One region of the Mailhella massiliensis genome, then DNA from elsewhere that is predicted to be linked to it. Evidence: riboswitches for the same ligand, from Rfam matches in the RefSeq annotation. Region 1 holds a riboswitch; the other holds the start of a gene.
What was found. Region 1 has a riboswitch for molybdenum cofactor ahead of CZ345_RS04215 (substrate-binding domain-containing protein). Riboswitches for the same ligand answer to the same signal wherever they lie in the genome.
Positions count from the first base shown of each region.

Region 2: another riboswitch for molybdenum cofactor. It lies ahead of CZ345_RS08375 (molybdopterin-binding protein); the one in region 1 lies ahead of CZ345_RS04215 (substrate-binding domain-containing protein).

Region 1 is NZ_LT706943.1:120,641-136,138, reverse strand. It holds gene phnC (phosphonate ABC transporter ATP-binding protein) at 253-1,083, shown strand; gene phnD (phosphonate ABC transporter substrate-binding protein) at 1,139-2,110, shown strand; gene phnE (phosphonate ABC transporter, permease protein PhnE) at 2,197-2,994, shown strand; gene CZ345_RS04260 (DUF1045 domain-containing protein) at 2,994-3,755, shown strand; gene phnG (phosphonate C-P lyase system protein PhnG) at 3,752-4,201, shown strand; gene phnH (phosphonate C-P lyase system protein PhnH) at 4,198-4,824, shown strand; gene CZ345_RS04245 (carbon-phosphorus lyase complex subunit) at 4,815-5,933, shown strand; gene CZ345_RS04240 (alpha-D-ribose 1-methylphosphonate 5-phosphate C-P-lyase PhnJ) at 5,927-6,832, shown strand; gene phnK (phosphonate C-P lyase system protein PhnK) at 6,825-7,604, shown strand; gene phnL (phosphonate C-P lyase system protein PhnL) at 7,610-8,365, shown strand; gene CZ345_RS04225 (alpha-D-ribose 1-methylphosphonate 5-triphosphate diphosphatase) at 8,394-9,542, shown strand; gene phnN (phosphonate metabolism protein/1,5-bisphosphokinase (PRPP-forming) PhnN) at 9,542-10,105, shown strand; molybdenum cofactor riboswitch at 10,367-10,513, shown strand; gene CZ345_RS04215 (substrate-binding domain-containing protein) at 10,601-11,338, shown strand; gene CZ345_RS04210 (ABC transporter permease) at 11,422-12,228, shown strand; gene CZ345_RS04205 (ATP-binding cassette domain-containing protein) at 12,225-12,944, shown strand; gene CZ345_RS04200 (Rossmann-like domain-containing protein) at 12,941-13,684, shown strand; gene CZ345_RS04190 (NirD/YgiW/YdeI family stress tolerance protein) at 14,298-14,756, shown strand; gene CZ345_RS04185 (response regulator) at 14,805-15,464, shown strand.
Region 2 is NZ_LT706951.1:578,581-594,078, reverse strand. It holds gene CZ345_RS08380 (molybdopterin-dependent aldehyde oxidoreductase) at 1-2,622, opposite strand, end outside; gene CZ345_RS08375 (molybdopterin-binding protein) at 2,702-3,718, opposite strand; molybdenum cofactor riboswitch at 3,810-3,954, opposite strand; gene CZ345_RS08370 (histidine phosphatase family protein) at 4,373-4,960, opposite strand; gene modA (molybdate ABC transporter substrate-binding protein) at 5,402-6,148, shown strand; gene CZ345_RS08355 (sulfate/molybdate ABC transporter ATP-binding protein) at 6,419-7,231, opposite strand; gene modB (molybdate ABC transporter permease subunit) at 7,228-7,908, opposite strand; gene CZ345_RS08340 (hypothetical protein) at 8,941-9,585, opposite strand; tRNA gene CZ345_RS08335 (tRNA-Arg) at 9,664-9,740, opposite strand; gene rho (transcription termination factor Rho) at 9,825-11,144, opposite strand; gene pth (aminoacyl-tRNA hydrolase) at 11,310-11,912, opposite strand; gene CZ345_RS08320 (50S ribosomal protein L11 methyltransferase) at 11,893-13,002, shown strand; gene tnpA (IS200/IS605 family transposase) at 13,208-13,678, shown strand; gene tnpA (IS200/IS605 family transposase) at 13,966-14,427, shown strand; gene radA (DNA repair protein RadA) at 15,446-15,498, opposite strand, start outside.

The DNA of each region.
Region 1 (15,498 bases):
CGCTTAAAAATATTCCCTTCCGAAGAGTCCGGCGGATTTTACCGCATTTTTTCTCTTCCCGGAGAAAAAACGGTTATGGAAAATTAATACTTCCGTCATTCTTCCTATACGCACACTCTCTATACCCCATATCTGTCGTATGCAGGATTTTCTCTTACGGAATGATTCCGTCAAAAGAAACATCCATCTTTTCCTTTAATAATATGCATATTTTGCACAGGTACTGCATGGATACAGGCATGGAGGACACTCGTGATTCACGTTACAGGACTGAATAAAACCTTTTCCGGCGTACAGGCGCTCAAGCACATCGATCTGCATATCAAACCCGGTGAAATGGTTGCGCTCATAGGGTCTTCCGGTTCCGGCAAATCCACGCTCATGCGCCATATCTGCGGACTCACCGTCAGCGACAGAAATTCCGGCGAAGTTACCGTCAACGGCTACACCATTCAGAAAAACGGCACGCTGAGCGGCGACATCCGCGACATACGCACCCACATCGGCGTCGTTTTTCAGCAGTTCAATCTGGTGGGACGCATCAGCGTCGCACGCAACGTCGCCCTCGGGGCTCTCGGCCGCACGCCTTTTCTCCACGGACTGGCGGGGCACTTTTCCCGCGAGGATGTGGAACTGACCATGCGCGCCCTGGAACGTGTGGGCATACGCGACAAGGCCTGGCAGCGCACCTCCACCCTTTCCGGCGGGCAGCAGCAGCGCGCCGCCATTGCCCGTGCGCTGGTTCAGCGTTCTGAAGTGCTTCTTGCCGACGAACCCATCGCCTCTCTGGACCCGGAATCCGCCCGCAACGTCATGGACACCCTGCAGGAACTCAACAGAACCGACGGCATGACCGTGGTGGTCACCCTGCATCAGGTCGACTATGCCGTCCGTTACTGCCCGCGCACCGTGGCGCTGAAAAAAGGCGAAATCGTCTTCGACGGCCCTACCCGCGACCTGACTCCCGCCATGCTCAACAGCCTCTACGGAGCGGAAAGCCGCGAACTCTTCGGAGAAAAAAGCGCCGTCCGTCCCGTCATTCCCTCTCCCGTCCGCGGCGAGCGTACGGCTGCCGCCGCATGACTTCGTGTGCATTCGGGGCCACCCTGCTCCGATAATCCCAACAAAGGATATTCCGATGCGTTTTCGTTTCCTCTCCGTTCTTCTGTCCGCCACGCTTCTCATGGGCGCCGCCTCCGCCGGAGCCGAAGAACCCGGCACCCTCAACTTCGGCATCATTTCCACCGAATCCTCCCAGAACCTGAGGACCATGTGGGACCCCTTCCTCGAAGACATGAGCAGGGCCACGGGCATGAAGATCAAGGCCTTCTTCGCCAGCGACTACGCGGGCATCATTGAAGGTATGCGCTTCAAGAAGGTCGATCTCAGCTGGGTGGGCAACAAGGGCGCCATCATGATGGTGGACCGCGCCAACGGCGAAGTCTTCGCCCAGACCTGCGACGTGAACGGCGGTACCGGCTACTGGTCCTACATGATCGCCCACAAGGACAGCGGCATCAAAAACCTCGACGACATGTTCGCCCGCGCCTCCGAACTCACCTTCAGCAACGGCGATCCCAACTCCACCTCCGGCTACCTGGTGCCCGGCTACTACGTTTTCGCCAAGAACGGCAAGGACCCCAAGAAGATCTTCAAGCGCGTCGTCGCCTCCAACCACGAATCCAACGCCCTCGCCGTCGCCAACAGACAGGTGGATGTGGCCACCTTCAACAACGAAGGCATGGGCAGACTGGAGGAAATCTATCCCGACAAGGCCGCGCAGCTTGCCGTCATCTGGAAGTCGCCCCTCATCCCCAGCGATCCGCTGGTCTGGCGCAAGGACCTTTCCGATGAAACGAAGAAGAAGATCACCGACTTCATCTTCAGCTACGGCGTGTCTGGCAAGAACGTGGAAAAGGCCAGGCAGGTTCTGGCGAAACTCCAGTGGGGTCCCTTCAAAAAATCCGACAACAGCCAGCTCACCCCGCTCCGTCAGCTTGAACTGTTCCGCGAAAAAATGTCCGTGGAAGGCAACGCCGACATGAGCGACAAGGAAAAGGCCGAACGCATCGCCGACATCGACGCCAGGCTCGCCGCTCTCGGCAAGTAGCATATCCGCCCCTCCCCGCGCCGGGGAGGGGCTTTTTTTGAACGTATTCCCGTATGCCGGCACGGTTTTCGCCGGTACCCAATCCCATGCACGTTTCTTCCGAACCTTCGTTGAGGCCCCCGCTCAGTCCCGGGGAAAAAGCTTCCCGCTGCCTGACCTGGACGGCCGTTATCGCGCTTCTTGTCTGGTCATGGCACGGCGCGGAAATGAGACCCCTCGCGCTCATTGCCGACGCGGGCAACATCGGCACGCTCATAGGCGACTTTTTTCCGCCCGACTTCACCGACTGGCGCATGTATGTGAAGGAAATGCTCGTCACGCTGCAGGTCGCCGTATGGGGCACGGTACTTGCCGTCCTGTGCGCGGTGCCCCTCGGCATCATGTCGGCGGAAAACATGGCTCCCTGGTGGATACGCCAGCCCGTGCGCCGCATGATGGACGCGGCGCGAGCCATCAATGAAATGGTCTTCGCCATGCTTTTCGTGGTGGCCGTGGGCCTCGGTCCCTTCGCGGGCGTTCTCGCTCTCTGGGTGCATACCACGGGCACGCTGGCCAAACTCTTTTCCGAAGCCGTGGAAGCCATTGAAACGGCCCCTGTGGAAGGGGTGCGCTCCACGGGCGCCAGCTACCTTGAGGAAATAGCCTACGGCGTCATCCCCCAGGTGTTTCCCCTCTGGATTTCCTATTCCCTGTACCGCTTCGAAGCCAACGTCCGTTCCGCCACCGTGGTGGGCATGGTGGGAGCGGGCGGCATAGGCATGGTACTGTGGGAACTCATACGCAGCTTTGAATTCCCCCGCACCTGCGCCGTCATGGCCATCATCGTTCTGGTGGTCACCCTGTTCGACCTGTTCTCCCAGAAGCTGCGCAAGATGGTGCTGTAATGTCCGCACGCTACGCTCTGTACTACGCGCCCGGAGCACTCTCCGCCCTGCATTCCGCCGTCACGCCTCTTTTCGGGCGGGACGCCCTCAGCGGACGGAGCTTTACCCCCGTGCCCCCGGCTGACTGTCTCTTCTCTCCCGAAATATGGGCCTCCGTGGTGGCCGTTCCGGCAACATACGGGCTGCACGCCACGCTCAAGGCGCCCTTTGAGCTTTCCGCCCGCTGGAACGATGAGGAAAACGCGCTGAAATCCCTCTGCCGGGCCTGTGAAGAACTTGCCCTCCGCCACGAACCTTTCGCCACCACGCCCCTTGAACTTCGCAGTCTGAGCACGGGCTCCGGCTTCTTTCTCGCCCTGACGCCCTCCTGCGGCTCCGCCACCTTTGCAGAGGCGAACCCGGCGCTTGCGGCACTGGAAAAGGACTGCGTGACTTCGCTGGAAATCTTCCGCGCCCCTCTTGAAGAGGCCGACATCCGAAGGCGGGGCGAACTCACGAAAAAGGAAGCCTCCTACCTCGTGAGATACGGATATCACCGGATATTCGACCTGTTCCGCTTCCACATGACGCTTACCGACTCCATGCCCGACTCCCGTCTCGCGCTGGTGGAAACCTGTCTGCGTTCCCGCCTTGCCGCCTTCATCGACCGGCCGCTCGTCGTGGATTCCATCAGCCTGTTCCGCCAGGAAGACCGCACTTCTCCCTTCACGGAACTGGCCCGTTTTTCCCTCGGAACGAACAACCACAGGAATAAATCATGAACACACAGCTCAGACGCAAAGAGTACATGCGCCTTTTGTCCCTCGCCCCGGCCGAGGAGCTGGAACACTTCCTTTCCGGGCTTGACGAACTGCCGCCCTGGAAGCTTCTCCGCGGCCCGGAAAGCGGGCTTGTCATGGTACGCGGCCGCATAAGCGGCGAAGGCCCGCTGTTCAACGTGGGCGAAGCCCTCGTGACCCGCTGCGTGGTCACCCTGCCCGGCGACACCTGCGGCTGCGGCTACGTTCTGGGAGAAAGCCCCCGTCATGCGGAACTTGCGGCGCTGTGCGACGCGCTCTGGCAGAAGGAAGCCTATGCCGACCTCTTCGACAGGGAACTCAGGCCCCGGCTCGAAGGCATCGTGAGCGAACGCGAACGCCAGGCCGCCGACGAAGCCGCTCCCACGAAGGTGGACTTCTTCACGCTGGTGCGGGGAGAGGACAAATGAACCGTACCATCGCCGATCCCGCCCGCTGGGAACATCCCGTACAAGAGTCGCAGCAGGCCTTCCGCAGTCTTCTGCTCGCGCTCTCCCGCCCCTGCCTTCCCGTTGCCCTGCCTCTGCCGGAAGGAGACGCCGGCAGTCTGCCGTCCGAACTTGCGGCCATAGCCCTGACCATGTGCGATCAGGACACCGCCGTATGGCTTTCTCCATCTCTCAATACCGAAGAGGTGCGCCGCTGGTTCCGCTTCCAGTGCGGGGCCGTGCTGACGGACTCCCCCTCGGGGGCGGACTTCGCCTTTGCCTCCCGTCCGGAAGACATGCCGCTTCTTGCGGATCTTTCCCGGGGGGAACCCGAGTATCCCGACCGCTCCACCACCCTGTGCGTGGGCGGCGTGAGCTTCGAACAGGGCGAAGGTTCTCTCAGCCTTACGGCCTCCGGCCCGGGCATTGAGCACCCCATGCCCTTCTACTGCAACCTTCCTGAAGAATTTACCGGCCGGTGGGAAGAAAATCACCTGGCCTTTCCGCAGGGCGTGGACCTCTTCCTCTGCGGGCGGGGCATGGTCGCGGGGCTGCCGCGCAGCACATGCCTGAAGGCGCAAAAGGAGGAAACGCCATGTATGTAGCCGTCAAAGGAGGGGAAAAAGCCATCGACGCCGCACACGCGCAGCTTCGCCGGGAACGCCGCGGCAGGCTCGACGTGCCGGAGCTCACCACGGAGCAGATAGCATCCCAGCTGAAACTTTCCGTCGACAGGGTCATGACCGAGGCCTCCCTGTACTGTCCCGCCCTTGCGGCCCTTGCGGTGAAGCAGGCCATGGGCGACCTTCAGGAAGCGGTCTTTCTTCTCCGCGCCTACCGCACCACGCTTCCGAGGTTCGGTTCTTCCGAGCCCGTGGATACCTCGGCCATGCGCGTTTCCCGCCGCATATCCGCCACATGGAAGGATCTGCCCGGCGGCCAGATTCTCGGTTCCACCTTCGACTATACCCACCGCCTTCTGGACCGCAGCCTTGCGGGAAAGAAGGAAAGTACGCTTCCGCCCGCGCCGGAAAACACCGAGAGCATATGCGTCAGGAACCTGCCCCGCGCCATGAGCGCGCTGGGTACGGAAGGACTTCTCGAAGCCGTGCCGGAGGCCACCTGCGGCAATGCGGCCGCAGACCTCACCCGCCGGCCTCTGGTACTTCCCGCCGACGGACCGGAAGACCGCCCCGTGCGCCTTCAGACGCTGGCCCGCGCCGACGAGGGCTTTCTTCTCGGCATGGCCTATTCCACGCAGCGCGGCTTCGGCGCGGTTCATCCTTTTACGGGCGAACTCAGGCGCGGATTCGTGGAACTTGTCATCACCCCCGAAGAGCTGGATTTTCCCATCGTGGCCGGGGAAATGGAAATGACGGAATGCGACACCGTGAGCCGCTATACCGGAACCGCCCTGCCGCCCTGCCTCACCCGGGGCTACGGACTGGTATTCGGCAACAATGAACGGAAGGCCATTTCCATGTCCATCGTGGACCGCGCCCTGCGCGCAAAAGAACTGAAGGAACCCGAAACCGGCCCCGCGCAGAACCCGGAATTCGTGCTGCTCCACGGCGACAACGTGGACGCCTCCGGCTTCGTGCAGCACATCAAACTGCCCCACTATGTGGACTTTCAGGCGGAACTTTCCCTCATACGCGGGCTGCGCGCCGCAAAAAAGGAAGATTCCCCCGCCCGAGGAGAACAGTCATGTTGACATTGCAGCAGGACCTGCGCGGCGAGGCCAGGGAAAAAACGCCTCTGGAAGGCTACAATTTCGCCTATCTCGACGAAAGCACCAAGAGAATGATCCGGCGCGGACTTCTGAAGGCCGTGGCCGTTCCCGGTTATCAGGTTCCCTTTGCGGGACGTGAAATGCCCATGCCCTGCGGCTGGGGAACCGGCGGCATACAGGTGACGGCGAGCGTCATCGGAGAAGACGATGTGCTCAAGGTCATCGACCAGGGCTCCGACGACACCACCAACGCCGTTTCCATTCGCCGCTTCTTCGCCAGCACCACGGGGGTGAAAACCACCACCCGCACCGCGGAAGCCACCATCATCCAGACAAGACACCGCATTCCCGAACATCCGCTGAACGAACGGCAGATACTGGTCTATCAGGTTCCCCTGCCCGAACCCCTCCGCTGGCTCGAACCCAGCGAAAAGGAAACCCGCACGCTGCACGCTCTTGAGGAATACGGCCTCATGAACGTGAAAATCTACGAGGACATCATGCGCCACGGCGCCATTGCCATGAGCTTCGACTATCCCGTACGCGTGAACGGGCGCTACATCATGAGCCCTTCGCCCATTCCGCGCTTCGACAACCCCAAGATGAACCGCTGCCCGGCATTGCAGCTCTTCGGCGCGGGGCGTGAAAAGCGCCTCTACGCCATCCCCCCCTATACCGATGTGAAAAGCCTCGACTTCGAGGATTACCCCTTCGAGGTGCAGCACTGGGACGAACCCTGCGCGCTGTGCGGAGCCCGCCACACCTACCTCGACGAGGTGGTGCTCGACGATACGGGCAGAAGGATGTTCGTCTGCTCCGACAGCGACGCCTGCGCGGAAAACAGGGCCCGGCAGGGCGTGACGGAGGTTTCCCATGACTGAACAGCTTCCCGTGCTCAGGGCCGAATCCCTTACCCGGTGCTACGGCGACAGGCTGGGCTGCCGCAACGTTTCTCTGGAACTGTGGCCGGGCGAGGTGCTCGGCATCGTGGGCGAATCCGGCTCCGGCAAAAGCACGCTCCTCAACATGCTTTCCGGCAGACTGACGCCGAGTGAAGGCAGCGTCATCTACCGTGACGCGCACGGCGCGGACATCGACCTGCACGCGCTGGGCGAGGGGGAACGCCGCCGCCTTCTGCGTACGGAACTCGGCTATGTGCATCAGAATCCCCGCGACGGGCTGCGTATGCAGGTAAGCGCGGGCGCCAACATAGGCGAAAGGCTCATGGCCGCCGGGGGCAGAAACTACCACAAACTGCGCGCCACCGCTCTGGAATGGCTGGAAAAGGTGGAAATAGCCGCCCCGCGCATCGACGACGTTCCCGCCCGCTACTCCGGCGGGATGCAGCAGCGCCTGCAGATAGCCCGCAACCTCGTGACCGGCCCGAGGCTCGTCTTCATGGACGAACCCACCGGCGGGCTGGACGTTTCCGTTCAGGCCCGGCTGCTGGATCTTCTGCGCAGGCTCGTGCGCGACATGGATCTGGCCGTGGTTCTCGTCACCCACGATCTGGCCGTGGCCCGGCTGCTTTCCCACAGACTCATGGTCATGTACCACGGCGAAGTCGTGGAACAGGGGCTCGCCGATCAGGTGCTCGACGACCCGCACCATCCCTACACCCAGCTTCTGGTTTCCTCCATCCTCCAAGGATGAGCATGATGAATACGACAAGCAATACTCTTTCCGCTTCCGCCAAGGAGACGGCCGCGCACGACGTCCTTCCGGTCATCGAAGTCCGCAATCTGTGCAAGGAATTCATCCTGCATCAGCAGGGCGGCACGCGCATCGAGGCGCTCAGAAACGTGAGCTTTCATGTGAACGCCGGGGAATGCGTGGCCCTGTACGGTCCTTCCGGTTCGGGCAAGTCCACCATGCTCAAGGCCCTGTACGGCAATTATCTGCCTTCCTCGGGCAGCATTCTCGTGCGCTGCCGCGACGGGGAAACGGACATAGCCTCCGCCTCTCCCCGGCAGGTAAGCCGCCTGCGCCGCGAATGCATAAGCTATGTCAGCCAGTTTCTCCGCGTCATTCCCCGCGTTTCCACCCTCGACCTTGTGGCGGAACCCCTGCTTGCCGCAGGCTGCGGGGAAGAAAAGGCCCTGCGCCGGGCGCGCGACCTGCTGCGGCGGCTGAACCTTCCCGAACGACTCTGGGATCTCGCGCCCGCCACCTTCTCCGGCGGCGAACAGCAGCGGGTGAACATTGCAAGGGGCTTCTGCCGCCCCACGCCCATCCTTCTGCTCGACGAACCCACCGCCTCCCTCGACGCCATGAACCGGAAAGTCGTCGTCGAACTCATCCATGAAGCGTGCGAACGCGGCTGCGCCGTGGTGGGCATCTTCCACGACGACGACACGCGGCGCGCCGTGGCCCACCGCTCGGTGATCATGAGCCGCCCCGGCGAAAACGACTGAGCTTCCCTTCCGAAAAAGGATTATCCTCATGAAAGAACAGCTTTTCTACAACTGCAACGTCGTTACGGAACACGACGTCATCAGCGGTCATGTCCTTGTCCGCGACGGCCGCATCGCCGCCGTGGAAGAGGGAACCCCCTTTCTCTCCCGCCGGGAAGACGCCGTGGACATGGAAGGCGACTACCTTCTCCCCGGCCTTGTGGAACTTCATACCGACAACCTGGAAAAGCATATCCTGCCCCGCCCCAAGGTAGTCTGGCCTCAGCCGGAATCGGCCTTCTTCGCCCATGATGCGCAGATCGTGGCCTCGGGCATCACGACGGTATTTGACGCGCTTTCCGTGGGCGAATATCATGACAAGGGCCGTATCGCCATGCTCGGCGAGGCCGTGGAAGCGCTCAACCACTGCCGCGAAAGCGGACAGCTGCGCGCGGAACATCTGCTGCATCTGCGCTGTGAGGTCGCGGACCCGCGGATGCAGGAGCTGTTCTTCCCCCTTTCCGACAATCCCGGCCTGCACCTGGTTTCCCTCATGGACCACACCCCCGGTCAGCGTCAGTGGCGCAATACCGAAAGCTACCGCACCTACTACAGCAACACCGTATCGTGGACGGACGACGAGTTTAAAAAAATGGTGGACGAACTCAGGGCACGGCGGGATTCCTGCGCGGACGGCAACGCGGCCTCGGTCATGGCCTTCTGCCGCGAACGCCACCTGCCCATGGCCAGCCACGACGACACGCTGGTGGAACATGTGAACGAAGCTCTTGCCAACGGCATACGCATCAGCGAATTCCCCACCACGGAGGAAGCCGCCCGCCACGCCGCGGAAAACGGCATGACGGTTCTCATGGGCGCGCCCAACATCGTGCGCGGCGGTTCTCATTCCGGGAACGTCTCGGCGGAAACCGTCGCACGGGAAGGGTATCTCGGCGCGCTCTCCTCGGACTATGTGCCCATCAGCCTCATCAGCGCGGTCTTCGCCCTGCATGAGCGCGGCGTCATGCCTCTGCCGGAAGCCGTGAGCCTGGTCTCCTCCCACCCCGCCGAAGCCGTGGGCCTCGACGACAGGGGGTGCATAGCCGAAGGGCTGCGTGCCGACCTTGTGCGCGTGCACACCATGGAAGGAGTGCCCGTAGTGCGCAACGTATGGCGCGAAGGGGCAAGGGTGTTCTGATGCGCGGCAGGCTCGTCTATGTCATGGGGCCTTCCGGCGCGGGAAAGGACTCGCTGCTCGACGCGCTGCGCCAGACGTTCTGCGGCCTGCCCGTGGCCTTTCCGAGGCGTTACATCACAAGGCCCGCCGCCGCAGGCGGAGAACGTCACATTCCCGTCAGCCCGGAATATTTCAAAAGTCTTGAAGAACAGGGATACTTTTCCCTGCACTGGGCCAGCCACGGCTACCTGTACGGCATAGCGGCAAGCACGGATACGGCGCTTGCCTGCGGCGTTTCCCTCATCGTCAACGGTTCCCGCGCGGCCTTTCCCCAGGCCCTGCGCCGTTACCCCGATCTTCTGCCCGTGCTCGTCACCGTGCCCGCCGCCGTCCTGCGCGAAAGACTCGTGAAACGCGGCAGGGAATCCGGCGAGGCGCTGGAGGAGAGGCTCAGGGCCGCCTTCATGCCCATTCCCGGAGAGGATTCCGCTTCGGACTGGATACGCCTCGACAACTCCGGCCCGCTGGAACAGAACGCCCGGGAGCTTACGGAAAAACTCAGCGGAATCCTCGGCCTGCGCTGAACCCGCATTGCTCCTTTCTCCCCCTCAGGGCCTTTCTCTGCGCTCTGAAAAGCCGCCCCGCGAAAACGCATTCCGCTGCGCCGCACAGGGCGGCCTTGTTTTTTAACCCGTGCCTTCCGTCTTCTCTTCCCGTCCGCCGGCGCCTGAAGGAGCGCTTTCCGAAACCAGGCTGAATCCCCGGTCTTTTCTCCCTCCGTCATGCGCGACAAGCAGGCTGTTTTTCTCCACCCGCTTGACAAGGAAATCATGCTTGTTCTATTTCAAAAGATAAGTTTTCGAGTCGGTCCGGCTACAGCAAAACGCCATGCCCCTCCGACCTGAGTTTCTGCTCACAGGGTGGGCGCTGGAAACGGCCCCGCCTCCCTGAATGCCCCTCCGGGCATGGAAAGAAAACGCTGCCTTGAACCATGCCCGCATCATGCCGGTATTCTGGTTCCGTTGTTTTCGTCTGTGAGCAACACCGGAATCGCGCATGTGCGCGGCGTGGAGAATCCCATGAAAAGATTTCCCCTCTTCCTTTGTGTTGCAGCGGCCCTGGCTTTCATGATTCCTTCTTCCGCTCTGGCGGAAAAGGCCCTGCATGTGTACTGCGGCGCGGGCATGACCAGACCCTTCGGCGAAATAGCCGCCGCCTTCACCCAAAAGACGCAGGTCCCGATGGAAGTGACCTACGCCAACGCCGGTCAGATACAGTCGCAGATCAATACCGCGCAGGAAGGCGACTTCTTCATCGCCGGTGCGGCGGAAGAACTCCGGCCCGTGAAAAAATATGTGGCCGCAACGCGCGATCTCGTAAAGCACATTCCCGTGCTGGCCGTAGCCAAAGGCAACCCCAAAAAGATTTCCGGCATCCGTGATCTGGGCAGAAGCGATCTTCGCGTGGTGCTCGGCGACGCCAAGGCCACGCCCATAGGCAAGATTGCGGACAAGGCCCTTGCCGACGCAGGCCTCACGGGCAAGGTCAACGTGGTGAGCCGCGGCGTGACCGCGCCCTCCATCTTCAATGCGCTGAACGTGGGCGAATGCGACGCCGTCATCGTGTGGAAGGAAAACGTGACGGCCGCCATGGACATTCTCGCCGATCCCGCCATGGACGCCTATGTGAAGACCATTCCCGCCGCCACGCTCTCCGTTTCCACCAATCCCGAAGGGCAGAAGCTCTTTCTGGATTTCCTTTCTTCCGGCGAGGCAAAGGCCATCTGGGAAAAGCACGGCTATGTGGTGCTGAACTGACATACGGGGCGCCCAGCGCGCCCTTCTCCCCCTCATTTTCCGTCCGCAATGCCCGGGCATGATGCGGACGCCCCGGTCGCGCCATGAAACGGAATCTGTCTTTCTTCGACGGCGCAAGCCTGTGCGTCGCCTTCGTCACGGTGATTTTCCTCACCGCCTCGCTGTGCACCATCATCATAGGAGGCCTGCCCTTTCTGCCCGGGGCGCTCCGTTCGCAGGAAGTGCTCTTCTCCATCCGGCTGAGCCTCGTCACCTCCACCATTTCCACCCTGCTGTGCTTCGCGGTGGGCATTCCCTGCGCCTACGCGCTGGCCCGATGCCGTATGCCGCTGCGCAACCTCTGCCGCCTGGTGCTGGAACTGCCCCTTTCCCTGCCCTATCTGGTGCTCGGTCTGTGCCTGCTCATGATGTTTTCCTCCGAGGCGGGAAGACTTCTCAAGACGTTCGGCATACGGGTCATCTTCGAACCTGCGGGCATCGTCATGGCTCAGTGGATCGTCAACATTCCCTTCGTGATACGGCTCATGCGCACGGCGCTTGAGGAAATGGACGGCAGGCTGGAATTCATCGCCGGCACGCTGGGAGCTTCCCGCTGGCAGAGGTTCTGCACCATCACGCTGCCTCTGTGCCGCAATTCCATACTCATGGCGGCCATCCTTACATGGTCTCGCGCCATAGGGGAATTCGGGGCCACGCTCATGCTCGTGGGCGTCACGCGCATGAAAACGGAAACCCTGCCCGCAAGCATCTACCTCAACATCAGTACCGGCGATAACGGCATGGCCATGGCCGCAGCCATCATTCTGCTCATCATTTCCGGCACGGCGCTTCTCATGACCACCCTGCTGCAGCGCCGTGCGGCAAGCCGCATGGAGGACGGCGCCTGGTGACGACTCCCCTCGCCTTCGAATCCTTCTGCCTCACGCGAGGCAACATGCACATGCGCGACATTTCCTTTTCCGTGGAAGAAGGGGAAATATTCGCCGTGCTCGGCCGTACGGGCGCGGGCAAGACGCTGCTGCTGGAATCGGCCGCAGGATTCTACACCCCGGAAAGAGGACGGGTGCTGCTCTACGGCGCTCCCGTACAGGACATCCCCCTCACGGAACGACGCATCGGCTTCGTCTATCAGGATTACGCGCTCTTTCCCCACATGACCGTGGAAAAAAACATCACCTACGGCCTCAGAGTACGCCGCAGAAGCCGCGCGGAGCAGGAAGAAAAGGTAAGGGAAATCTCCTCCCTTCTCTCCATCGACCATATTCTTGAGGAATATCCTCAAACCCTGAGCGGCGGGGAAAAGCAACGCGTCGCGCTGGCCCGCGCGCTGGTGCTGAATCCCCGCCTGCTCCTTCTCGACGAACCCTTTTCCTCCCTCGATCCGGCCACAAGAAAAAGCCTGTATGAAGAAATAGGGAGCATACCCCAAAAGTTCCACTGCGCGGTGCTCTTCGTCACCCACGATTTCAGGGAGGCGCAACTGCTGGCCTCGCGCATAGGCATCATGGCCCGAGGCAGGATGCTCTGTATCCGTTCGGCTCAGGAACTTTTCACCCGCAGCGGCGATGCCGAGCTCAATACCTTTCTCGGACTGGAGGACGCATGACCACGCAGGAACTGTACCGTCGTCTCAGGCAGGAACTGGAAAACCTGATGCGGCTGCATCATCTGGATGAAAGCCCCATTATCCTGAAAAGTCGCGGTCTCTCCCCGGAAGAGGCCATCGGCAACACCGTGCGTAAGGATTATCCTATCCTCGCGGGCAAGGAAATCATGCTTCAGGCCCGCTTCGGCGAAGCTCTGGGGCAGGCCTTTACCGACGCCCCCGCCGACTTCAGCGGCACGCTTGCGGAAATTCTGGCGCTCGACCCGGAAAACGACCCCCACAGCAGGGGACTTCTTGTCGCCACGCTCAACGCCGTCATGCGCTTCACCGGCGATATCGACCGCACCGTCCATTGCCGCAACAACGAACTGGAAGCCTGCGCCGAGGCCTGCGCCGCCTATATACGCGGGCATTTCCATCATCCCCGCATCACGCTGGCAGGCTATCAGCCCGCTCTCACCGCCCGCCTCTCTCAGGAATTTTCCCTGCGTGTGCTGGACATGAATCCGCAGTTCGTGGGCAGCATCCGTTCCGGCATCACCATAGAGCACGGAGAGAAAAGCTACCGCGACGCCGTGCTGGAATGGCCCGACCTTGTGCTCTGCACGGGCAGCACGCTCTGCAACGGCACCTTCGTCAACTTTGTGGACATCGGCCGGCCCGTACTCTTCTTCGGCATTTCCGGCGCAGCCGCGGCCCGCATTTTCGGCCTTCCCCGCTTCTGTCCCATGGCGGGCTGAACACGCTGGCCGCAGAAGCCGCTTTCCGAGGATACGGCTCTCCGTAACGCCGACGAAAAAAGCGAACCGGCTCCGTACGGCCTCGCGTCCCGGCCCGGATTCCCTGCGCGTCGTTTTTTCCGGCTCCATGACCTGCGGCGGTGAAGCTCTGCACGCCGCGCTTCGCCGCCCTCTCAGGGCGGGGGCCATTTTCCCCGGCCCTTTCCACTCCGCCCTTACCGGCCCGTCACCCCCGGGCCGGTCTTTTTTCTCCCCCATTTGCGTTCACCGAATCAGCAGGCACTCCCTTTTCGCAAGGGAAGAAAACATGGTTTCCGACAACACGTCATCCGGCAGGCGGATATGCTGCTGCCGAAAGAAAAAACGCGGCCTGATGAAAGGCGGCCCTACGCAGCCTTTCCACGGCAGAAGCAGAAATATCAGACTCACGGGAAAATTCTCAGAAAAAACTTTCCGCATGTAAGGAAGGCGTAAGCTCGGCGTAGTTAACTGACCTCACAGGAAGAGAGAAGCAAAGCTCCTCTCTTCCGGGAGCAGACGCTCCCCATGAACGCGTCCCCCGCTCCGGGCTTTTCCCGGAAAACGAAAACACCTCAGCCCTATGGAGGCAACCATGACTCATAACATCGAAATCAGCCGTCTCTCTCCCGTCACCCGTCCTTCCCGCAGATTCTCCCTTGTTCCCGCGGCCCTCACGGCTTCCCTCGCCCTTCTGCTCACTCTGGGGGCGGCGAACGCCCTTGCCAACAACGGCGGCGGAGGCTACATCCAGAACAATGCTCCCGTCCACGCTGGCGGCTATACCGGCCCCGGCCCCTCGGTGACCACGGTGGAACAGGCCAAAAATATGCGCGACGACACCCACGTCACCCTCAGAGGCTACATCGTCCAGCATCTCGGCGGAGAGCACTACCTGTTCAAGGACGATACCGGTACCGTCAACGTGGATATCGACCACAAGCGCTGGCAGGGCCAGACCGTAGGCCCCAACGATCTTGTGGAAATCTACGGAGAAGTGGACAAGGACTGGAACAAGCTGGACATCGACGTGGACCGGCTCATCAAAAGATAACCCGGCCATGCCCCGCCCCGGGCGGGACTGTGCCTGCGGGGCGAAAACATGCGTGTGCTTCTTGTTGAAGACGATGCTCTCATAGGCAACGGGCTCAGGGCGGGCCTTACCGCCCTGGGCTTTGCCACAGACTGGTTCAAGGAAGGGACTCTGGGCATGGAGGCCCTTTTCTCGGCAACGTACGACGCGGCCGTTCTCGATCTCGGCCTGCCCGGCATGGACGGGCTGGACATCCTGCGCGCATGGCGTGCCAGAGGCTCCGACGTGCCGGTGCTCATTCTTACCGCAAGGGATGCCATAAGCCAGCGCGTGGAAGGACTGAACCTCGGGGCCGACGACTATCTCGGCAAACCCTTCGATCTGGACGAGGTGGCGGCCCGACTGCGCGCTCTTGTGAGGAGAAGGCACGGCGTATCCTCCCACAGCCTTTCCCACGGCTCCGTCAGCTTCGATCCCCTCACCAGAACGGTTTCCCAGGACGGCAGACCCGTGGCCCTGGGGCAGAAGGAAGTCATGCTGGTGGAACTTCTGCTTCTCAACCGGCAGAGCGTGCTTTCCAAAAGCGCCATCGAGGAAAAAATCTATCCCTGGGGCGAAGAGGTAAGCAGCAACTCCGTGGAAGTGCTGGTGCACCGCATACGCCGAAAACTGGGAACGGACTTCATCAAGACCGTGCATTCCGTAGGCTATACGCTGGGAGATGCCTGAAGAGCCGCCGGCCTTTTGCCGGAAGCGGACAAGG
Region 2 (15,498 bases), on a different contig from region 1:
GCAGAGCGGGATTTCGCCCGTGCCGGAAGCGCCGAACGGACCGTCGGGACGCTTGCTTTCCACATAGATGATTTCCATGTTGTCGGGGATGTCCTTGGGATAGGGAATGCCCGCGCCGAGCATGGTGCTGTGCTTCTTGATGTCCTCGTAGTCTTCGGAGAGGGCGAGGCCGATACCCTGGGCGAGGCCGCCCCAGATCTGACCGTCGGTGATGAGCTTGTTCACCACGGTGCCGATGTCGGCCACCATGGTCATCTTCTCAACCTTGGTCTTGCCGTTGGTGGTGTCCACGGCCACTTCCGCCATGAACAGGCCGTACATGTAGCAGGCGAAGGGATCGCCCTGGCAGTTTTCGCCGCAGCCCTTGGAGGGAGCCGTCCACTTGCCGTCCTGATGCACGTCGCGGCCTTCGGCCTTCATTTCCTCGTAGGTGTAGAAGCCGCCTTCGGGCTTGCGCATGGCTTCGATGAGCTGTTCGCACGCCACGCGGATGGCGTTGCCCGTCATCACCTGAGAGCGGGAACCGCCGGCGGGGCCGGAGTTCGGGGTCTTGCTGGTGTCGTTGAGCACGAGGCGGATGTCGTCCACATGGATGCCCAGAGGACGCAGGGCTTCATGCGCCGTGCACTGGGCGCCGGAATCCGCGCCCTGACCGTGGTCTTCCCAGGAGCAGCCGATGGTCACGGTGCCGTCGGGGTTGAGTTCCGCCCAGGCTTCCGAGGAGTCCGGGCCGTCGAGACCCGCGCCGTACACGGCAAGGGCGAGGCCCACGCCGCGCTTCACGGTGTCGGTGGATTCTTCCTTCACGCGCTTCTTGGCCGCTTCGTACAGAGGACGGAGCTTTTCGAACATGGTGGGCAGGCTCAGCACTTCCGGCGTCTGGCCGGTGGGAGTGGTGTCGCCTTCACGGTAGCAGTTGGCAAGGCGCAGATCGAAGGGGTCCATGCCCAGCTTTTCCGCAAGTTCGTCCATGAGCACTTCGGAGGGGAATTCCGCTTCGGGGCCGCCGTAGCCGCGGAAGGCGGCGCCCCAGGCGTGGTTCGTGGCCACGGTGCGGCCGTTGCCGCGGATGTTCGGGATGCTGTAGCCCGCGCCGATGAACTGGGCTCCGCGCAGGGTCAGCAGGTCGCCGAATTCGGAATAGGGGCCGTGGTCGCACGTCCAGTCCGTTTCCATGGCCTTGAGCTTGCCGGTCTTCTTGTCGGCGGCCATGCGCACGGTGGTCCAGAAGGGCGAACGCTTGCCGGTGTACTGCTGCTGCTGTTCATAGTTGTAGCGCAGGTGACAGGGACGGCCGGTGGCCATGACGGCCACGCCGATGAGCGCTTCCATGGTGGGGCTGAACTTGTAGCCGAAGGTGCCGCCGGTGGTGTTCTGCACCAGAACGAGATCCTTGGGGAATTCCAGCCCGAGGCCGGGGGCGATCATGAGGGCGTGCAGGTGCAGGCCCACGGACTTGGAGTGAATGACCACCTGACCCTTGTCGTTGATGTAGCCGTAGCCCACGTCGGGTTCGATGTTGAGGTGAGGCTGACGCTGCGTGTAGAAGCTGTCTTCCACCACCACGTTTTCGGGATCGGCAAAGTAGGGAGCGGTATCTTCGCCCTTTTCGATGTGGGGTTCATAGTAGATGTTGGGAGTGCCGGGGTGGATTTCGATGGCGTCCGGAGCCATGGCCGAAGGAGCGTCCATGTATTCGGGCAGAAGTTCCAGATCGAATTTCACCTTTTCCGCAGCGGCGCGGGCATGGCATTCGGTGTCGGCGCAGACGATGGCCAGCGCGTCGCCGTACTGGAAGATCTTGGTGTCGTTGAGGATGGGACGGTCCCAGCCGTCGCCCTTGTTGTCCGGGAAGGTGATGAGGCCGGTGATGCGGTTCTTGCCCTTCACGTCCTTATGGGTGAGCACGCGGAAGACGCCGGGCATCTTTTCCGCTTCGGAAGTATCGATGCCCTTGATGATGGCGTGGGAAACCTTGGCCTGGGCGAGAGCCAGGTGCAGGGTGTTCGAGGGCATGTGGACGGTGGCGTCCGCACCGAATTCGGCGGTGCCCGTCACCTTGGCCACGGCGCTGGGGCGCGGCTTGGTGGAACCCAGGTGATGACCTTCCGCGGGTTCCTTGTAGCGGATCTCCTCGATGTCCTTTTCTCCGCGCATGACGGCCGCGGCGTCCATGACGGCGTTGATGATCGGGATGTAGCCCGTGCAGCGGCAGACGTTGCGGTTCTTCTGGAACCAGTCGCGCACTTCATCTCTGGTGGGGGAGAGATTCTGCTGCAGAAGCGCGTAGGCCGCGACGATGAAGCCGGGCGTGCAGAAACCGCACTGGGCCGCGCCGTGGAATATCCATGCTTCCTGCAGAGGATGCAGATGATCGGGGGTGCCGATGCCTTCCAGCGTGATGATGGTGGCGTCGTCGGGCACGCGCTTCATCTTCAGCACGCAGGTGCGGGTCAGCTTGCCGTCGAGAATGACGCTGCAGGCGCCGCAGTGACCCTTTTCGCAGCCCAGCTTCACGCTGGTAAGCTGCAGCTGGTCGCGCAGGACGTTGGCAAGCGAATCTTCCGCATTGACAAGCACCTGGCGGCGGACGCCGTTGACAAGAAGGGATTTGATGAACATGGGCAGCTCCTTTTAAGAGGAATCCAGAGAAGGGGCGGACGCGTCGGCTTCCGTCCGAATTCGGGCCGATGCGGGAGGATCAGTTCTTGCCGAAGGCGCAGGCCGGATAACGGCATTCGGCGCAGCCGGAGCAGAAACCGCCGTGGCCGAGGGCCACGATATCCTCCCGGGTGACGGGGACTCCCGCCAGAATGCGCGGCACCACAAGGTCGAAGATGCTCGCCCTGTAGTACATCACGCAGCCGGGAAGCCCCAGTACCGGAATATGGTTGATGTGGGAAAGCAGGAACATGGCCCCCGGGAAGGTGGGCGCTCCGTAGGTGATCACCTCGCCGCCTGCGGCGCGGATGGCGGAGGGGGTGCGGTCGTCCGGGTCCACGGACATGCCGCCCGTGCAGACCACCATGTCCGCCCCCTGTTCGATGAAGCGCCGGATGGCGCCCGCCGTCATTTCCACGGAGTCGTCGGAAAAGGCCTGTCCCAGAATGCTGCTTCCCAGACCTTCAAATTTCTTTTTCAGCACGGGGCCGAAGGCGTCCTTGATGCGCCCGGTGTAGACCTCGTTGCCCGTGGTGACTATGCCCACCCTGAACGGCCGGAAGGGCAGAACCTCAAGAACGGGTGAGGTGACCAGCTCTTCCATGTGCTGAATCTTCTCTTCTTCGATGAGCAGGGGAATGACGCGCGTGCCGCCCACGGCCTGGCCCTTCCGCACCTCCTGCATGGTGTGCAGCGTGGCGAGGACTATTTCGTCGCAGGAGTTGACCGCGCAGAGAGAAGGCACGTCCACGCGAAGCAGACCGTGCACGGTGGAAAGGAAGTTGATGCGGCCTTCCCTGATGTCGGAAAAGGCGATGTTCCGGCCCGCCACGGCGTTGCCGATGCGCGTTGCGGCCTCGTTCTCGTGAAGCTGACCGGGGAGGGGAGTGTAGACATAGAGATGTTCCTTCCCCACGCTGAGAAGGACGGGAATGTCTTCTTCCCTGACGATGTGCCCCTTGCGGAACACGGGACCCTTCCTTCCGCCGGGTTCGATGCGGGTGATGTCGTGGCAGAGCACCGTACCGACGGCCCGGGAAACGGGAATGGTCTGCATGGAAATTCTGGACATAAAAAACGCTCACAGATGAAAAGACACATACCGGAGCGGAAATACCGGCCCGGATGCAGGCAGGCCCGCTTCGGGAGTACTTTCGCACAGGTTTTCTTTCCATGCCGGAGCATTTAATGGAGGCGGAGCCGTTTCCCGCGCCACCCTGTGAACCATGAAGGTTCAGGTCAGCCCGCATGGCATACGCTTTAGCAGGGCCTGACTCGAAAACTTTCTTTAACCATATTGAAATAGATTTTTTTCGTCAAGATATACGGAGAAAATTAATGGTACTTTTTTGGAAGTGTGAAAAAACGGTTTGAAATTTAAATCACAATGCCGTTTCATTTCATATTTGCCGTTAAATAAAGATATATTTTACTTTTGTAATGAAAAAATATAAGAGAAATGTCTTTTTATTGTAAAACTGCGTTGGCTTTCCGATGCAATGAAAGACGAAAATGAAAGACGGAAGAGTTTTTATTTTGAAATGCGGCATGTCGGAAGGTGGAGGGGATGTCTTTCTGCGGATGCAGAGGAGGTGGGACGCCTGCGCTGCGTTCGGCAATATCGAAATGACAGACACGGAAGAGGGAGCAGAAGGGAGGCGGCGATTCTGTTGCAGACGGTAAAACGCTCCGACATGCAGGCGTCGCAGGTTCAGACGCCGAGGCGGGCGATGTCTTCGGAGGAACAGAAAAGCGCGGTACAGGCAGCATAGGGCTGGGGCAGGGAGAAGAAGTCCTTCATGTCGAGGGCGAGGTAACGCATGAGAATGAGCCTGTTGACCCCCGCATGGGCCACCAGCAGAACCGAAGCCTCGGGCGGAAGGGCAAGGAGGCGGCGTTTCAGCACGGGAAGCACGCGGCGGGCCAGCATGGCGAAGGATTCTCCGCCGGAAGGAACGTAGTTCCAGAAGTCCCTGCCTCTGGCCTCGAGCGCGCCGGGAAAGCGGGCCTCCACCTCCTGACGGGTAAGTCCTTCCCAGTTTCCCAGGCGGATTTCCCGGAATGCAGGAACTGCGGAAACGGAGAGAGGGCGTTCGTGGACGATGAGCGCCGCCGTTTCCCGGCAGCGCGGCAGATCGGAACACCAGACTTCCCGGAAGGGAACGGAGGAAAGTTCCTTTCTCCAGAACAGGGCCTGCTTCCGGCCTTCCTCGCTGAGAGGAATGTCGCGCTGACCGATGAAGCGGCGTTCGGGATTGGGGAGAAGCGTACCGTGACGGAGAAGAAAGAGCGTGGGCATGGTTTTCTCGTTCTCGCGCGCAGGCCCTGACGGCCCGGGTTCTGTGAAAGGTGGCTTTTTGTCGTCATCCTATAAAAACGGAAAAAAGGGAAGGAAAAGGTACGTCGTATATCCTCTCCGGGGAGAGAACTCTCTGCATTTTTGCAGCAGAACGGGGAAAGCGGCGGAAACGGGCGTGCGTCCGTGTGATGCGTGCAATGTTTTTTTTCTTCTTCGGCGCGCCGTGTATGCCGCGTATGAAGAAAAAAAGAAGGTGCATCGATTCTTGAAGGCGGGACAGGAATGGAAAAAGTCACGATTTTAAAAAAATAGGATATGACCGCAAAAAATAACGCCCTGATATTGCACACGTTTTTATTTTTCGGAAAAAATTGTGAAACGGATTGAAAAAATAAACAAATCTTGTATGTTAGAAGAAACTTTTGAAATGAGGAGGAACTCATGAAAAAACTTGGATTCGCGGCGCTGTTTCTTGCCTTCTGCCTGAACGCCCCCTCGGCCATGGGCGCGGAGCTTACCGTTTCCGCCGCAGCCAGCCTTTCGGAATCCTTCACCCAGATTTCCCAGGAATTCACCAGGGAGACGGGGACGAAGGTCAACCTGAATTTCGCCTCTTCCAACAATCTGCTCCGTCAGATGGAGCAGGGCGCGCCTGTGGACGTGTTTGCTTCCGCCGATCAGGAAACCATGGATTCCGCCGCGAAGAAGAACCTTGTGGACCCCGCCACCCGCAAGGACTTTGCGCTGAACGACCTTGTGCTCATCACCCCCGCCAAGAGCACGCTTGCCGGGCCTGAAGCGCTTTCCGGCGCGGAGGTGAAGCATATCGCCATCGGTCAGCCCGAAAGCGTGCCCGCAGGACGTTATGCCCGCGAGGCCCTTACCAGCGCCGGAACCTGGGAAGCGTTGCAGAGCAAGTTTGTTTTCGGCAACAATGTGCGTCAGGTGCTGAGCTATATTCAGCGCGGTGAAGCCGATGCCGGTTTCGTGTACCGCACCGACGCGCTGGCAGGCGGCAAGGACGTGCGCATCGTGACCGCCATGACCGGCCACAAGCCCGTGTGCTACCCCATTGCCGTGACGAAGGACAGCGCCGACAGGCAGATGGCGCAGAAGTTCGTGGATTTCGTTCTTTCTCCCCGAGGGCTGGAAATTCTGGCCCATTACGGTTTCAGCCCGGTAAAGTAGGGCGGACACGCTCTTTCGCCGCCCCGTTTCGTGCGGGGCGGCCCGGATGCCGCTTCCCGACAGCCGGGAAAGCGGGCCGGGCAGAAGTTCCGCATGAAGGCGGCATGACCGGTCAGGCGGATAAGGCATGTTCCGCGCTCCCCGAAAGGGGAGGATGATGCCCTTTCGGCCTTGGGAAAAAGCTCCCGTATCGTTGTGATACGGGAGCATCGTCGTTGCTTTCGGGACGCCGCTGAGAGGCCGGCGGAAGGGGCCTTTGAGGCTCCCTGATCAGACGTCGTCGAAGCCGTAGGGCCTGTCGGCATGACCGCCGAGGCTCAGGATATCCGTCAGGTAGGAAAGGGAATCCTGCGCGAACAGCGTGCGGCCGCGGAAATTTTCTTCCATGGCAAGAATGCTGCCGTTGGCGTACACGGCGAGATCGTCGGCAAAGGTGTCCACATCTTCCGGGTCGTGCGTAATCATGATGAGGGGGACGCCGCAGTCGCTGAGAATACGCGAAACCTCCTTGCGCATACGGATGCGCAGGAGCGGGTCCAGCGCGGCGAAGGGCTCGTCGAGCAGAAGCACGCGCGGAGCAATGAGCAGCGCCCGGGCCAGAGCCACGCGCTGCTTCTGTCCGCCCGATATCTGGCCGGGGCGGCGGTCCGCCAGATGCGTGATTTCCAGAAGTTCCAGCATGTGCCGTATGGTTTCCCGGTCCTTGTCGTCGAGCCTTGCGGGAAGCAGGGAGAAAAGCCCCGGCGCGGAATCATTTTCCTTATGGCGCAGCAGGGCGAAGGACAGATTCTGCCATACCGTCATGTGCGGGAAGAGCGCGTAGTCCTGAAACACATATCCCACCCGGCGGCGGCGCGCGGGCATGTCGATGCCCTTTGCCGAGTCGAAGAATACCGCATCATCCAGCGCGATGCGTCCCCGCCGGGGCCGGATGAGCCCGGCAATCATCTGCAGGGTGAGGGTTTTGCCCGAGCCGGAAGGGCCGAACAGAACGAGGCGGTCGGCGGAACTTTTCAGGCTGATGTCGAGGGTGAAGGAACCCTTCTTTCCCTTCAGCGTGGTCTGGACGGAGAGATCGATCAACGGGAACCTCCCAGCAGATAGTCGGCGGTGATGAGGATGGCGGCGCAGATGCACGAGGTGAGTATGACCAGGCAGGCGGCCAGAGCGTCGTTTCCCGCCTGGAAGGCATCGTAAATGGCCAGCGCCAGCGTCTGCGTTTTGCCCGGGATGTTGCCCGCCAGCATGAGCGTTGCCCCGAATTCCCCCATGCCCCGGGCGAAGGCCAGCATGGCGCCGGAGAGAATGCCGCGCGCGGCAAGGGGCAGACTGATGGAAAAGAATACGGACAGTTCCGAAGCTCCCAGCGTGCGGGCCGCCTTTTCCACATTGGCGTCCACCTGTTCCAGCGCCGTTTTCGCCGATTTGTAGATAAGAGGGAACACCACCACCGTGGCCGCCACCACCGCCCCCTGCCACGAGAACATGAACTGGAAGCCCAGTTCGCTCAGCACGGGGCCGAGAACGCCGTTCCGCCCCAGAAGCAGAATGAGATAGTAGCCCAGCACCGTGGGCGGGAGCACCATGGGCAGCGTACACAGCGAATCGATGACGGCGGCGCATACGGAGCGGCGTCGCGCCAGAAGGCGGGCCGCAAAAGTGCCGAGAACGAGAGAGGCGATCGTAGATAAACCCGCGACCTTCAGCGAAAGGAAGATGGGAAACAGCGAGAACTGATACCCGAAAAGAGAAAATTCCATACCTTCGCACTCCTTTGCCTTGCATCGTATAGGAATATATCCGTCGGCGCAAGAAACTTTTTCTTTCTGTAACGGAAAAAGTATATATTTATGCATGATGTGAAAGGCATGAAAGAGTATTTTTCTGTATTTTTTTAAGAACTGCCATGCGTTTTCCATGCATGATCTTTGCTGTCGCATGGAAAAAAAGAAAGAAAAGATGCTTTGTCGTGTAAAAATCCCGAAGCCTATGCCTTTTTCTTCAATTTTGCCCTGAGAATTTTCCAGGCGTGACGCCTGCGGAGGTGTTGGCCGGAAAAGAAACGAGGACTCGGGACGACGGGGCCGACATGTTTTTCCGACGATGCGGGACTGGTGCCTGGCGAAAAGCCGTTGCGGCGGGGCAGGATGAGATGAGGAGAAACGCAAGGGGGCGGCGGAAGCCGGTTCTGGGCAACATTAAAGTAATACTTGAAGAATATGGAGCAAAAAGGGAGGGGGCGTTGCGGTGTGCCGGGACTGCCGCCGTTTTTGTCGTGCCTCTGGGAAGGGGGGCCGTCGTGAAATGGTGATGTGTCGTTGCGGTAAAAGGGGAGAAGGTCGCCTTGCGCTGTCTGCCGGTCACGCCGAAGGTACAGCCTGCCGGAGAGAGCGGCGGCATGGTTGCGGGCAGAGGGGGAAGGCACGGTTTCCGGCAGATGTGGTCCGTACCGACAAGGCGCGTTTTGGGTCGGCAGTCTTCCGGTGTGCTCCAATAGCCGAAAACAGACGGCACGGGACCTGAGCGTCCGGGGCAGGGAAGGAGGAGGGCGCAGGGCGTTTGTGGGGGCTCTGCGATATGTGAAATTCCGTTTTCCGGGCTGTTCTGTGCCCTTCGCAGTTCTTTTTTCAACGACCTGTGGTTGGTCGCACATGTTTTGTGTTCTCCTGTATTTTCTCTGGAAGGTGTTCGGAGCGCTGGTGCCGGGTCTCCCCCTCCGGTGGGCGGTTAATCAAAAAAAAACACCCTACCGGCGGAGCCGGAAGGGTGGAAGAGGTACGGGATGCGGCCGGTCAGAACGTGCCGCCGTTCTGAAGGTCCGTTACTTCTATTTCTCCTTCATTGCCGAGAAAGACGTCGTATCTTTTGAGACCGTGGCTCTGTGTGCCGAGTACGCGGGGCAGAACCTGAAGCATACTGAAGAGCAGCGTATGGAAGTCTTCGGTGGGGGCGGTGCAGCGCAGGGCCGTGCGCCATATCTGGCGGCCCTCCTTTCCTGCCTTGTCGAGCTCGTAGGCTTCGAGAAGAAGGTTGGCGGAATACAGCGTGGTGCTTGTGACCACCGGTTCCTCTACGAAAACATAGTCCACATAGCTGTGCCGTCCGTAGCCCACCACCACGGGGTGAGCGCGGGTGATGGTGCTGGTATCCACATACACGCGGGGTTCCTCCATCCACCAGGTGACGACGGCGCGGTTCTGCGCATGTTCCTCCACAATGGAAAAACCCTTGGAGCGGAAGGCGGGCGTGAGCTGACGGGCGATGTCGCGGAACTGAAGGTCGGTGCTCTTCATGCCTTCGTTGCCGGGGACAAGCTCATAACTGGCCCCGGAAGGCGGGCGGTCGTCGCTCAGCGAGTCCACCGCGACATGATAATGGGAGCCGCATCCGGCAAGCAGCAGTACGGAAAAAAGGAGTATGAAGCGCAGAAAGGGCATAACATCCTCGCAAACGGGTGGTGATGGTGCGGGAATAAAAAAAGGGTTACCGGAATTCCGGTAACCCTGCCTTTCACATGGTGCGCCCGGCGCGAGTCGAACGCGCGACCTACAGCTCCGGAGGCTGTCGCTCTATCCAGCTGAGCCACGGGCGCAAAGGGAAGAAGCCCTCATACGCAAGGCACTATGCACTGCAACAGGCAGATTGTCAACGCCTTTTTATGCGTTCCTGCCGCCTGTCAGCGGCCCATGCCGTTGAGGAAGTCCTTGTTGTTTTTGGTACCCTTCATCTTGTCCAGCAGGAATTCCATGCTGTCGATGGGAGACATGGGCGCGAGAATCTTGCGCAGTATCCACACGCGGTTGAGCACGTCTTCGCCGAGAAGCAGATCTTCCTTGCGCGTGCCGGTACGGTTGATGTCGATGGCGGGGAACACGCGCTTGTCGGAAAGATGACGGTCGAGATAGATTTCGCAGTTGCCGGTACCCTTGAATTCTTCGAAAATCACTTCGTCCATGCGGGAACCGGTATCGATGAGCGCCGTGGCGATGATGGTCAGCGAGCCGCCGCCTTCAATGTTGCGGGCTGCGCCGAAGAAGCGCTTGGGCCGCTGCAGGGCGTTGGCGTCGAGACCGCCGGAAAGCACGCGGCCGCTCGAAGGCGTAACCGTGTTGTAGGCGCGGCCCAGGCGGGTGATGGAGTCGAGCAGGATGACCACGTCGCGCTTGCGTTCCACCAGACGCTTGGCCTTTTCCAGCACCATTTCGCACACCTGCACATGGCGCTGCGGCGGTTCGTCGAAGGTGGAGCTGACCACTTCCGCGTTTTTCACCGTGCGTTCCATGTCCGTCACTTCTTCGGGGCGTTCGTCCACCAGCAGAATGATGAGATACACATCGGGATAATTGGCGTTGATGGCGTTGGCGATGGTCTGCAGAAGGATGGTTTTGCCCGTACGCGGCGGGGCCACGATGAGGGCGCGCTGCCCGCGGCCGATGGGCGACATGAGGTCGATGATGCGCGACGACATGTTCTTGGAATCCGTTTCCATGCAGAACTGCTGGTCGGGATATACCGGGGTAAGGTTGTCGAACAGCACCAGATGACGGGCGTTTTCCGGCGGCTCGAAACCGATTTCGTTGACGCGCACCAGCGCGAAATAGCGTTCCCCTTCCTTGGGAGGGCGGATCTGGCCGGAAACGCAGTCGCCTTTGCGCAGATGATAGCGGCGTATCTGCGAAGGAGAGACATACACGTCGTCCGGACCGGGCATGTAGCTGCACAGCGGTGAACGGAGGAAACCGTACCCGTCCGGCAGGATTTCCAGCACGCCGTCGCTGTGGATGACGCCGTTCTGGGAGGCGCAGGCCTGAAGCAGGGCGAAAATGAGTTCCTGCTTGCGCATGGAGCTGGCGTTTTCAAGCTGATACTTTTCCGCCAGATCCATGAGATCCTGCATTTTGCGCGTCTTCAGTTCCGTGAGGTTGAGGACGCTTTCATCAATAAGGGGAGCAGATTCTACAGTTTCGGGCTCGACAGGAGCTTTACGTTTCCGTATGGGCATAGAGATACCACCGGGAAAGAAGGGAAGGGAAAGGCGTATCGCACCGGAAAGGGGCGAACACAGAAAAGAAAGAAAGGGGAGGGAACCCCCCGCAGAAGCGCGGGTGTGAAAAAACTATAGATGTTTTTTCCGCTATTGGCAAGCCCCGGAGCGCTGTCGCTATTTTCTGCGGGTGTTGGCCACGTTGATGGCGCGCTCAGGCCCGTCGATGGTAAAGCGCAGTATGGCGTCCACAATGTGGGGGAAGGTTTGTTCCATCACTTCCTGTTCCGGCCCGAAAAAGCGGCCGAGCACCCAGGAGATGACCTGTTCCTTGTCCTGCGGTTTGCCCACTCCCACGCGCAGGCGGTAGAATTCGGGCGTGCCCAGGCGCTGCTGTATGGATTTGATGCCGTTGTGCCCCGCAGCGCTGCCCCCCTTCTTGAGCTTCATTCTGCCCGGTTCGAGATCCAGCTCGTCGTGAACCACGAGAAGCTGCTCGGGCTTGAGCTTGTACCATGCCATGAGGGGCTGGACGGCGTCGCCGCTCAGGTTCATAAAGGTCTGCGGTTCGGCCACAAGCCAGGTGCCGCCGCGCGGAATCTGAATGCGCCAGAGAAGCGCATTGAACCGGGAGCCGGAAAGCTGTTCCGGCGCGCGGCCGTTGCCGCGTTCCACTTCTTCCAGAAGCGCCTGTGCCGCCATGAAGCCGATGTTGTGGCGCGTGCCCCTGTACTGAGGCCCCGGGTTGCCGAGGCCGACGATGAGTCCGTTGAGATCCATGTGCGTTCCGATGGGTAAAGGCCCTTGTCCGGCGAAAGGGAAAAGAAGAAAATCATTGCGGGGAGAAAGGGCCGTGTCGTGCCGAATGTGCGGCAGAGGCCGCCGCCTGTCAAGTCCTTCTTGGCAAGCGTTCCCTCTGGTGATAGAGCTGTTTCTTCACCTTGCCAACAAAACGCGGGAGCGTGTTATGCCGCAGTTGTACCGTTTGAACATTGTCGTTTCCGAGGACGATTTCCCCATGGCGCAGGCCCTGGCCGCCCAGAGTGCCGAAACCGGCTGGGAGGAGGAATCCCTGCCTTCCGGGGAAATGCTGCTTCGCGTCACTTCCGACAAGGAAGAGGACTGCGTGAATCTTGCCGAAAAGCTGGCCTTTTTTGTGCCCGAAGCCTCCCTGAGCCGGGAGATTCTGCCCGACCGGGACTGGAACGCGGGCTGGCGCAGCTATTTTACGCCCGTGGAGGCCGGGGATTTTCTCATTCTTCCGCCGTGGATGAAGGATGAGGATGCGAAAGGACGCATTCCCGTCATCATTGAACCGAAATCCGCGTTCGGCACCGGGCATCATCCCACCACCACCATGTGCCTTGAAGCCATGAGCCGCCTGTATGCGGCCGGAGCCATGAAGGCCGGGCAGACGTTTCTCGATATGGGGACGGGGACGGGCATTCTCGGCATCGGCTGCGTGAAGATGGGCCTTTCCGGCTTCGGTGCGGATATCGACCCGCTTTCCATCGACAACGCCCGGGAAAACTGCGACATGAACGGTATTTCCGAAGGCTTCGATATCCGTGAAGGCAGTGTGGAGCTGGTGCAGGGGCAGACGTTCGACGTGGTCATCGCCAATATTCTCGCCGGTCCGCTCAGAGAAATGGCTCCTGCGCTCATTCCTCTGGTGAAGCCCGGCGGCTGCCTCATCCTTTCCGGTTTTCTGGCCGTGCAGGTGCCCGGTATGCTGGAGGCCTACGCCGGCATGGGCGAGCCGGAACAACTGCGTATGCCTTCCCCCGCCACGGACCCCACGCGTTCCGCCCATGCCGGAGACCCGGAAGCCGACGACTGGGTGTGCTTCTTCTGGCCGCGTGTAAAATAGCCCGTTTTGCCCGAAAGCTCGTCGCCGCCCGGTTCCGCCGGGCGGTTTTTGTTAAGGCCTTCAGGCAGTTGAGGGAGCGGAAGCGACCGAAACAGAAAACCACCCGCTTAGCGGGTGGACCACAAAATGGTTATACCTAAAAAAACACCTTTTCGATAAGACGGAGTTGTTCAGGCTCCCGTCCACATCGAAAAGGTGTTTTTTTATGGCGAAAGAACAAAATCTGGCACATACGAAATGGCTGTGTAGGTACCATATTGTCTTCACTCCGAAGTATAGGAGAAAAGTGATTTACGGGCAATACCGTGAAGAAATAGGAAAAATAATACGACAGCTTTGTAATTACAAGGGAATCGAAATTATTGAGGGACATATGATGATAGACCATGTGCATATGCTTGTCATGATACCGCCAAAGTATGCGATATCGTCGGTTATGGGGTATATAAAGGGTAAAAGTTCACTGATGATTTTTGATAAATTTTCCCAGCTGAAATACCGGTATGGCAATCGGAGATTCTGGAGCGTGGGATATTACGTCAGCACAGTAGGTTTGAACGAAGCAACGATCAGGAAATATATACGGGATCAGGATAGAGAAGATATCATGTTTGATAAGAGGACGTGCAGGGAATATACGGATCCGTTCAGTCCAAAGCAGGGAAAGCTCCTTTAGGAGCAGGCTACGAGTCAAAGTACATGGGGGCTTGAACTGTTGAAAAAAAGGCAGGGCGCCGACCAGAGAAGTTCAAGCCGGCGCCCTTAAGGCGCGAGTAAGTAACAAGCCCTTACAGGGCTGGTCAAGCCACCCGTTTTACGGGTGGTCCTGACTTTAAGACTGAAAACTCCCCGCTATGCGGGGAGTTCCAAAAAGGCGAAGCCTTTACATAAGTTAAAAAAGGGGTTCCTTTGTGAGATAACCAGTTGTCTCGACTCGAAATCTATACACAAAGGAACCCAATAATGAATGACCAGAGTTTAAACCATACCCGTTGGAACTGCAAGTATCACATCGTTTTCGCTCCGAAATTCAGACGCAAGCTGGTATACGGAAGGTATCGCAGAACGATCGGCGAAATTCTGAGAAAACTGTGTGAATACAAAGGAATAGAGATAGTGGAAGCAAATGCGTGTGTGGACCATATTCATATGTGCGTCAAGATTCCGCCCAAGTATAGCGTGGCGCAGATCATGGGGTATTTGAAAGGGAAGAGTTCTTTGATGATATTCGAGAGTTTTCCGCATCTGCGCTACAAGTTCGGCAATCGCCATTTCTGGTGTACCGGTTATTTTGTCAGCACGGTGGGAGTAAATGAGGCGACCATCATCAAATATGTGAGGGAGCAGGAAGAACGAGACAAAATAACAGACCAGTATAGCCTGGTAGAACGGCCCGTCAGCTCGTTTACGAGCAGCAGAAAATAACTCTTCGGCAAGAGTCGAGACAGAGCCCTCTTAAGAGGGCAGCCGGGTAACAGACCCTTATAGGGTCAAATCAAACCGCCCCTTGAAGGGGCGGTCCTGACTTTTAAGGCGCGCTCCTTTACCGTGAAGGAGCGAGGCGGCAGCGCAGAAAGACTGCCGCATGTACTGATACGGTACGCTGCCCCGATGTATTCACGACATGGCAAGGCGATGTGCTCATCAAAGGAATGAGCAAGTTGTCAAAGCATGTCAATAAACAGGTATCTATATGTTTTTATAATATCTTTTTGAACGGAAAGCGCGCTTCATTCCATGGTGAGATAAACATGGGAAGATGCATCATGAAGAAGGCGTTTGAAGCGTATCTGGTGCGCATGGATACAGAAAGGTGACCGGAAACGGCAAGCCCTGTATCGTGTATGCTTACTGCCGCGGCGTCGACAGCGTGGCCGGTGAGGAGAGGCGGACCTGGGAAGAACCGGTCGAGAAGAGGAAATTCTGCCGGGCCATGATGAGGGCGCTGTGAAACAGGAGAGGGGAGAAAGTCGCACCATGCCGTCACCAACGCGCTGAAACGGGTTTCGGAGTTTGCGAAAAGTGCGGAATAGTTCCCCCGCGTTCTGCCCTGTGTGGACCGTGCCGGAAAAGCGGCGGCAGCGCGGGACGGCAGCCTTTTGCCCTGTTGCGAAAAAGGCGGGGAATTTCATACGGTTTTTTTTGCTGATGCCGGGAAAATACCTGTCTGAGAAAGCTCCGCGCAGCGGAAGCCCGGAGCCGGGAAATTTCCAGAAGAGGGAGTATGGTGAGAAAGGGCGTTTTTCCGCAATATGCCGGAACAAGCCAGATGCACAACACAGGGGACAGGGGCATCCCGGCAAGAGCGGCGGAAGGGCATGACAGAAGCCATGAGGATTTATGCCCTTGCTCCTGAGCGGTATTCAGGAGAAGTGGAAACGCCGCGAAAAAAGGCCCGGAAAGGCCCATGGGGAAGCTTCCTGCGCCGGTAGATGAGGAGAACTTATGCGTCTTTGGGCGCGCCCTTGCGGAAAAGCACACGCTGAAGATCGGCCA